Regions from separate parts of the Ramlibacter sp. P4_H7 genome, predicted to be linked through region 2. Evidence: predicted binding sites of a transcription regulator. Region 2 holds the regulator's gene; each other region holds the start of a gene.
What was found. The regulator sigma-54, encoded in region 2, starts transcription at its own class of promoters, with help from an activator protein. The targets are predictions, from matches to a motif close to TGGCANGNAANCTGCTTT.
Positions count from the first base shown of each region.

Region 1: AC1DSA_RS09420 (urease subunit gamma) is a predicted target of sigma-54. The motif match lies at 1,193-1,210, and genes of this name have one in related genera.
Region 3: AC1DSA_RS21630 (CmpA/NrtA family ABC transporter substrate-binding protein) is a predicted target of sigma-54. The motif match lies at 1,170-1,187, and genes of this name have one in related genera.

Region 1 is NZ_JBFUKP010000005.1:177,197-179,456, forward strand. It holds gene AC1DSA_RS09415 (ATP-binding protein) at 1-1,029, opposite strand, end outside; gene AC1DSA_RS09420 (urease subunit gamma) at 1,225-1,527, shown strand; gene AC1DSA_RS09425 (hypothetical protein) at 1,537-1,713, shown strand; gene AC1DSA_RS09430 (urease subunit beta) at 1,733-2,038, shown strand; gene ureC (urease subunit alpha) at 2,050-2,260, shown strand, end outside.
Region 2 is NZ_JBFUKP010000001.1:620,467-622,726, forward strand. It holds gene AC1DSA_RS03140 (THUMP domain-containing class I SAM-dependent RNA methyltransferase) at 1-229, opposite strand, end outside; gene AC1DSA_RS03145 (RNA polymerase factor sigma-54) at 321-1,892, opposite strand; gene lptB (LPS export ABC transporter ATP-binding protein) at 1,912-2,260, opposite strand, start outside.
Region 3 is NZ_JBFUKP010000020.1:61,865-64,124, forward strand. It holds gene AC1DSA_RS21630 (CmpA/NrtA family ABC transporter substrate-binding protein) at 1-1,031, opposite strand, end outside; gene AC1DSA_RS21635 (nitrate- and nitrite sensing domain-containing protein) at 1,252-2,260, opposite strand, start outside.

The DNA of each region.
Region 1 (2,260 bases), on a different contig from region 2:
GTTGAACACCACCCACACCACGCGCCCCGGGTGGCTGTGGGTCAGGCGCGAGAAGAAGTTGGACCAGGCGAGCGAGCCGGCATAGGCATTGGTGACGTTGATCTTCAGCTGCGAGATCACCACGAACAGCGCGGTCGCCGCCACCGCCCACCCGTAGTGCGGGAACACGTATTCGTAGGCCGCCAGGTACATCTGGTTGGGGTCCACCGCGCGATCGAGCGGCACCATGTGGCTGATGGCGAGATAGGCCAGCAGCGCCCCGCCCAGCATCTTGGCCACGCCCAGCAGCACCCAGCCGGGGCCGCCGGCCAGCACGCCCAGCCACCACGCGCGCCCGTTGCCGGCGCTGCGCGCGGGCATGAAGCGCAGGTAGTCGGCCTGCTCGCCCATCTGCGTGATGAGGGCGATGCCCACCGTGAGAGCGGCACCAAACAAGTGCAGGTCGAAGCCGGCGGCCTGCGCCTTCTCCCCAGCGTAGTGCGTAATCCCGGCGAAGGCACCAGGATCGCGCACGAGGACGTAAACGAAAGGAACCACCAGCATCACCAGCCAGACCGGCTGCGTCCACACCTGCAGCCGGCTGATCACGGACACGCCGTGGGTGACCAGCGGAATCACCACCAGCGCGCACACCAGGTAGCCCCAGCTCGGGGGGATGCCCAGCGCCAAGTCCAGCGCATAGGCCATCACCGCCGCTTCCAGCGCGAAGAAGATGAAGGTGAAGGAGGCATAGATCAGCGAGGTGAGCGTCGAGCCGATGTAGCCGAAGCCGGCGCCGCGCGTGAGCAGGTCCATGTCCACGCCGTAGCGCGCCGCATAGATGCTGATCGGCAGGCCCGCCAGGAAGATGATCAGCCCGGTGGCCAGGATCGCCCAGAAGGCGTTCAGGAAGCCGTACTGCACCAGCAGGGTGGCGCCGACCGCCTCCAGGATCAGGAAGGAGGCCGCGCCGAAGGCGGTGTTGGCCACCCGCCAGGTCGACCACTTGCGAAAGCGCTGCGGCGTGAAGCGCAGGGCATAGTCCTCCATCGTCTCGCTCGCGACCCAGGTGTTGTAGTCGCGGCGCACCTTCACCACGCGCTGCGGGGCGTCGTGGTGGTGCAGGGGAACGATAGGGATGGTGGGGCCCACGGACACCAACTGCACGTTCCATGCCGGTGCGGCCCCCCCTTCGGGGAAGCGGCAGCGAACCCGGCACAGACGTTGCAATAAGATGCGCCGACCATGGAACTGACGCCCCGCGAAAAGGACAAGTTGCTGCTGTTCACCGCCGCCCTGCTGGCGGAACGGCGCAAGGGCCGCGGCCTCAAGCTCAATTACCCGGAAGCCATGGCGCTGATCTCGGCCGCCGTGATGGAGGGCGCGCGCGATGGCAAGTCGGTCGCCCAGCTGATGAGCGAAGGCCGCAGCGTGCTCACCCGCGCCGACGTGATGGAAGGCGTGGCCGAGATGATTCCCGAAATCCAGGTCGAAGCGACCTTCCCCGACGGCACCAAGCTGGTGACCGTCCACCAGCCCATCGTCTGAGGAACCGCCATGCGCCTGCTGCCCTCCACCCTTGCCGCCTCCCTGTTCGCGCTGGCCACCAGCGTGCACGCGCATCCCGGCCACGGTGCGGCCACCGAGTGGCACTGGCACGCCAGCGACACCTCCGGCTTCCTGATGGTCGCCGTGCTGGCCGGCCTGGCGATCTGGCTGTCGCGCGGCGAATGAGCGCCGCCCGATGAGCACGATGACGCCGGGCGAACTGATCACCGACGCGGGCGACCACGCCCTCAACGCAGGGCGCCGCACGCTGACCCTGGTGGTGCAGAACACGGCCGACCGGCCGATCCAGGTCGGCTCCCACTACCACTTCGCCGAGACCAACGGCGCACTGCAGTTCGACCGCGCCGCGGCGCGCGGCATGCGCCTGAACATCGCCTCCGGCACCGCGGTGCGCTTCGAACCCGGGCAGCAGCGGACCGTGGAACTGGTGGATTTCGCCGGCGAGCGCAAGGTCTACGGATTCCGCGGCCTGGTGCAGGGCGCCCTCTGAGAACGACCCCCATGGCAACCATCCCCCGCCGCGCCTACGCGGAAATGTTCGGCCCCACGACGGGCGACCGCGTGCGCCTGGCCGACACCGACCTGGTGATCGAGGTCGAGGACGACTACACGCTGCGCGCCGGCGGCTACGGCGAGGAAGTGAAGTTCGGCGGCGGCAAGACCATCCGCGACGGCATGGCGCAATCGCAGCGCACGCGCGCCGAGGGGGCGA
Region 2 (2,260 bases):
GGTCCTGCTCGGCGCGGTAGGGGCCGTGCCACAGCTCCACCAGCACGCGCTGCGTCAGGCGGCTGTGCAGGTTCAGCCGCATCACTTCCGGCCAGGTCGCCAGCAGCTGCACGCCGCCGCGGGAGCTGCGCATTTCCCTGGCTGCGCCCGCGCAGATGCGGGTCACTTCCTCGGCCAGCAAAGCCTCGACACCGGCTGCGCAGGGCAGGAACAGGCGGAGGTCGCGCATCAGGCCGCTCCCCCCGCGCGTGCCAACCGACCCGCGTGGGACATTCCGCTTCGCAGGCAGCAGCGAGCGTCTTCGGTGATTCGGGCGGCTCTCATAGTTCCTTGCGCAGGTTGGCCGGCGCGATCCGCAGCGCCTCGCGGTACTTGGCCACCGTGCGGCGCGCGCACTCGATGCCCTGTTCCTTGAGCATGTCCGAGATCTGGCTGTCCGACAGCGGCTTCTTCGCCTGCTCCGCCGCCACGAACTGCTTGATCAGGGCGCGCACGGCGGTGCTGGAGGCATTGCCCCCGGTCTCGGTGCCCAAGGCCGAGCCGAAGAAGTACTTCAGCTCGAAGGTGCCGAAGGGCGTGGCCATGTACTTGGCCGTGGTCACGCGCGAGATGGTCGATTCGTGCAGGCCCAGTTCGTCCGCGATCTCGCGCAGCACCAGGGGCCGCATCGCCAGCTCGCCGTGGATGAAGAAATTGCGCTGCCGCTCCACGATCGCGCCGGAGACGCGCAGGATGGTGTCGAAGCGCTGCTGGATGTTCTTGATGAACCAGCGGGCTTCCTGCAGCCGCTGCTGCAGCGCCTGGTGGCCTTCGCCGCGGTGCGCCTTGAGCGCGCCGGCGTAGACGTCGTGCACGCGCAGGCGCGGCACCACGTCGGGATTGAGCTGCACGCGGAAGTTCGACCGGGTGCCGCGGCCGACCTGCGTGACGATCACGTCGGGCACGATGATGTTGCGCTCGACATCGACGAAGCGGCGGCCGGGCTTCGGCTCCAGGCGGGTGATCAGCGCGATCCCCGCCTTCACCATCGCTTCGCTGCCGCCGCAGGACTGAGCCAGCCGCTTGACGTCGCGCTTGGCCAGCAGGTCGATCGGCTGCTGGCAGATCTTCATGGCGGTAGCGATCGACTCCTGGCCGGGCGCTTCCTCCAGCATGGTCTTCAGCTGCAGCAGCAGGCACTCGGCCAGCGTGCGCGCGCCGACGCCGGGAGGGTCCAGGTTCTGCAGCAGGTGCAACGCCATGGTGAAGCGCTGCACCAGCTCCTCCTGCTGCTCGAGGTCGTCCGGCGCCAGTCCCCGCGCGAGTTCTTCCAGCGGCTCCTCGAGGTAGCCGTCGTCGTTGAGCGACTCGATCAGGAAGCGCAGGGCCATCCGGTCTTCCTCGGAAAGGCGCAGCGTCAGCGCCTGCCGGTGCAGCCAGGACTGCAGGGACTCGTTGCCGCGCGCGAGGTCGGTCGCTTCGACATCGTCCTCGTCGCCCGTGTTGTTGCGGCGCGCGGGCGCCTCGCCGCCCCACTCGCCGTCGTCCGGCACCGTCTCCGTGGTGCCGTCGCCTTCCCAGTTGGGGGTGCTGTCGTCACCGAACTCGGCGGGCTCCGCCTCCGGGGTCGACGCGGACGGTGCCTCGCCGGCCGGCGCGGCGAGCTCGAAGCTGCTTTCGCCCTCGCCCTGGCCTTCGGGTTCGTCCGCCGCGCGCACCGCATCGCAGGTGGCGATGCCGAACTCCTCGCCGACGTCCTCCACCTGCGCTTCCAGGAAGGGGTTGTCGTCCAGCATCTGCTGGATCTCCTGGCTCAGCTCCAGCGTCGACAGCTGCAGCAGCCGGATCGACTGCTGCAGCTGCGGCGTGAGCGCCAGGTGCTGCGAAACGCGAAGGGAAAGCCCTTGCTTCATACGGCCGGCCGTCCCGCTTTCACATCCGGAAGTGCTCGCCGAGATAGACCCGGCGCACGTCGGCGTTGTTCACGATCTCCGAGGGCGTGCCCTGCGCCAGCACGCGCCCCTCGCTGATGATGTAGGCGTGGTCGCAGATGCCCAGTGTCTCGCGCACGTTGTGGTCGGTGATCAGCACGCCGATGCCGCGCGACTTGAGGAAGCTGATGATGCGCTGGATCTCGATCACCGCGATCGGGTCGATGCCGGCGAACGGCTCGTCCAGCAGGATGAAGCGCGGCTGGGTCGCCAGCGCGCGCGCGATCTCCACGCGCCGCCGCTCGCCGCCCGACAGCGCCAGGGCCGGCGAGTCGCGCAGGTGGTCCACC
Region 3 (2,260 bases), on a different contig from region 2:
TACGAGGCCTGGTCCTTCCAGTAGCGCATCTGGAACTTGCTGTTGGCCTCGACGCGGCCGGTGCCGTAGTCGAAGTCGCCCTTCATGCGGTCGACGATGTCTTCCACCGGGGCGCTGATCCAGCGGCGGCGCGAGCAGATCTCGGCGACCTCGGCCCGGTTCTTCGGGTCCTCGCAGTACATCTGCGCTTCCATGACGGCCTTGAGCAGCGCCTTGGTGGCGTTCGGGTTGGCCTGCACGTAGTCGGTGCGCATGGCGAACGCCTTCTCCGGATGGTTCATCCAGAGTTCGCTGGTGGTGAGCGCCGTGTAGCCGATCTTCTGGTGAATGAGCTGGTGGTTCCAGGGCTCGCACACGCAGAAGGTGTCCATGCTGCCGACCTTCATGTTCGCCACCATCTGCGGCGGGGGCACGACGATGGTGTTGATGTCGCGGTTGGGGTCCACGGTGCCCGCGGCCATCCAGTAGCGCATCCACAGGTCGTGCGTGCCGCCGGGGAAGGTCATGGCGGCGTTCACCGGCTTGCCGGTCTTCACGCGCTTGGCCAGCAGGGCCTTCTTGAATTCCTTGTTGTCCAGGCCGACCTTCAGGTCCTTGTATTCGTTGGCCACCGAGATGCACTGGCCGCCCAGGTTCAGGCGGGCCAGGATGCTGATCGGCACCTGCACGTTGTTGGCCGTCACCGCGCCGGTGGTGATCAGGTAGGGCATCGGCGTCAGGATGTGGGCGCCGTCGATGCCGCTGCTCCTGGAGCCCAGCACCAGGTTGTCGCGCGTGGCGCCCCAGGAGGACTGCTTGAGCACCTCCACCTCGGTCATGCCGTGCTTCTTGAAGAAGCCCTTCTCGTCGGCAACGAACAGCGGCGCCGCGTCGGTGAGGGCGATGAAACCGAGCTTGGCGGCCTTGGTCTCCAGCGCGGTGCCCTGGGCCATCACGATGCCCGGGAAGGTGCCGGCGAGGCTCGCCCCGCCGAGCGCGGCCGCGCCCTGCAGGAGGGTCCGGCGAGTGACCTTGGTGGTGTTGCTTTGCATCGTGTGCTCCTGGTTGCGAAGAGAGAAAGAGAAACGGCGTCCATCACGCTGGGTGCCTGGGGCACGCAGGGAGGGACGCCGTTGTCCTGGATTCGGTCGGGGTCGCGCGCCGCCGTTGGCGCCCGATTCACCTTCCTTCATGCAGGGAGCGTGCCAGCTGTTTTGGGGGCCTTTCGCCCGGCCGTGCACCGCTTTTGTGCACCGCAGCAGTGCATCGCCCTCAGCGGACGCTCCCCGGCAGGACATCGGCCAGCGAAAGCACCGCTTCGGCCACGTCGACGATGCGGCGGTTCTGGTTCATCGCCATCTGCCGCAGCGCGTTGTACGCATCCTCTTCGCTCATCTGGCGGTGCGCCATCAGCAGGCCCTTGGCGCGCTCCACCACCTTGCGCTGGTTCAGGCTGGTGCGCACCGCGTCGAGTTCGTCGCCGATCGCCTGCAGGCGCAGCGCCTGCTCCTGCAGCAGCGCGGGCAGGGTGCGCTCCAGGTGGGGGCCATAGCCGGCGGCGGGCTCGGGGCCGCGCATGCGGTCCTCGCTGGCCAATGCCTCCAGCAGGGCGCGCTGGTCGCGCAGCTCCGAGCGGGCCTGCGCGATGCGCGCCTCGCACAGGTGGCGCAGGTGCAGCGCCAGCACGTCCTCGACGCTGCGCATGGCGTCGAGCCGGCGCGTGCAGGCGTCGTACCAGGGTTGGCTGAGGTTGCGGTCCAGCGGCCCCGGGCGGCCGCTCGCCCCGAGCCGCCGCAGGCGTTCCACTTCGACCAGCATCTGCGGATCGCGGCTCGCGTGGTCGACCCGCAGCACCTCGGGCGCGGCGAAGTCGGCGAACACCTGCAGGCAGGCCTGCTGCGACTCCACCAGGTGGTGCCACTGCTGCTGGCCGGCGGCGTCGATGCCGCCGGCGGCGAAGGCGTTGCCGCCGAACGCGCGCTCGCGGCCGGCGAACTCCTTGCCCTGCATGAAGTTGAACATCGCCAGCAGGGCGCGCGAGATGGCGGGATCGCTGGCCGTGTCCGCGGCTTCGAACACCACGGCCAGCAGGCCGGCCACCAGTTTCACGTAGGCCGCCGTGGCCTCGGGCGCGCCCAGCGCCTGCGCCGCGACCCGGTCGCGCAGCGCCGGCAGGCCGTCCAGCCCGTGCAGCACCATGGCCACCCGGCTGAACAGGCGCGCGCCGTTGCGCACCTGCGCGGAGCCGGTGTCGAGTCCCGCGAACGCGGCGCGCACCTGC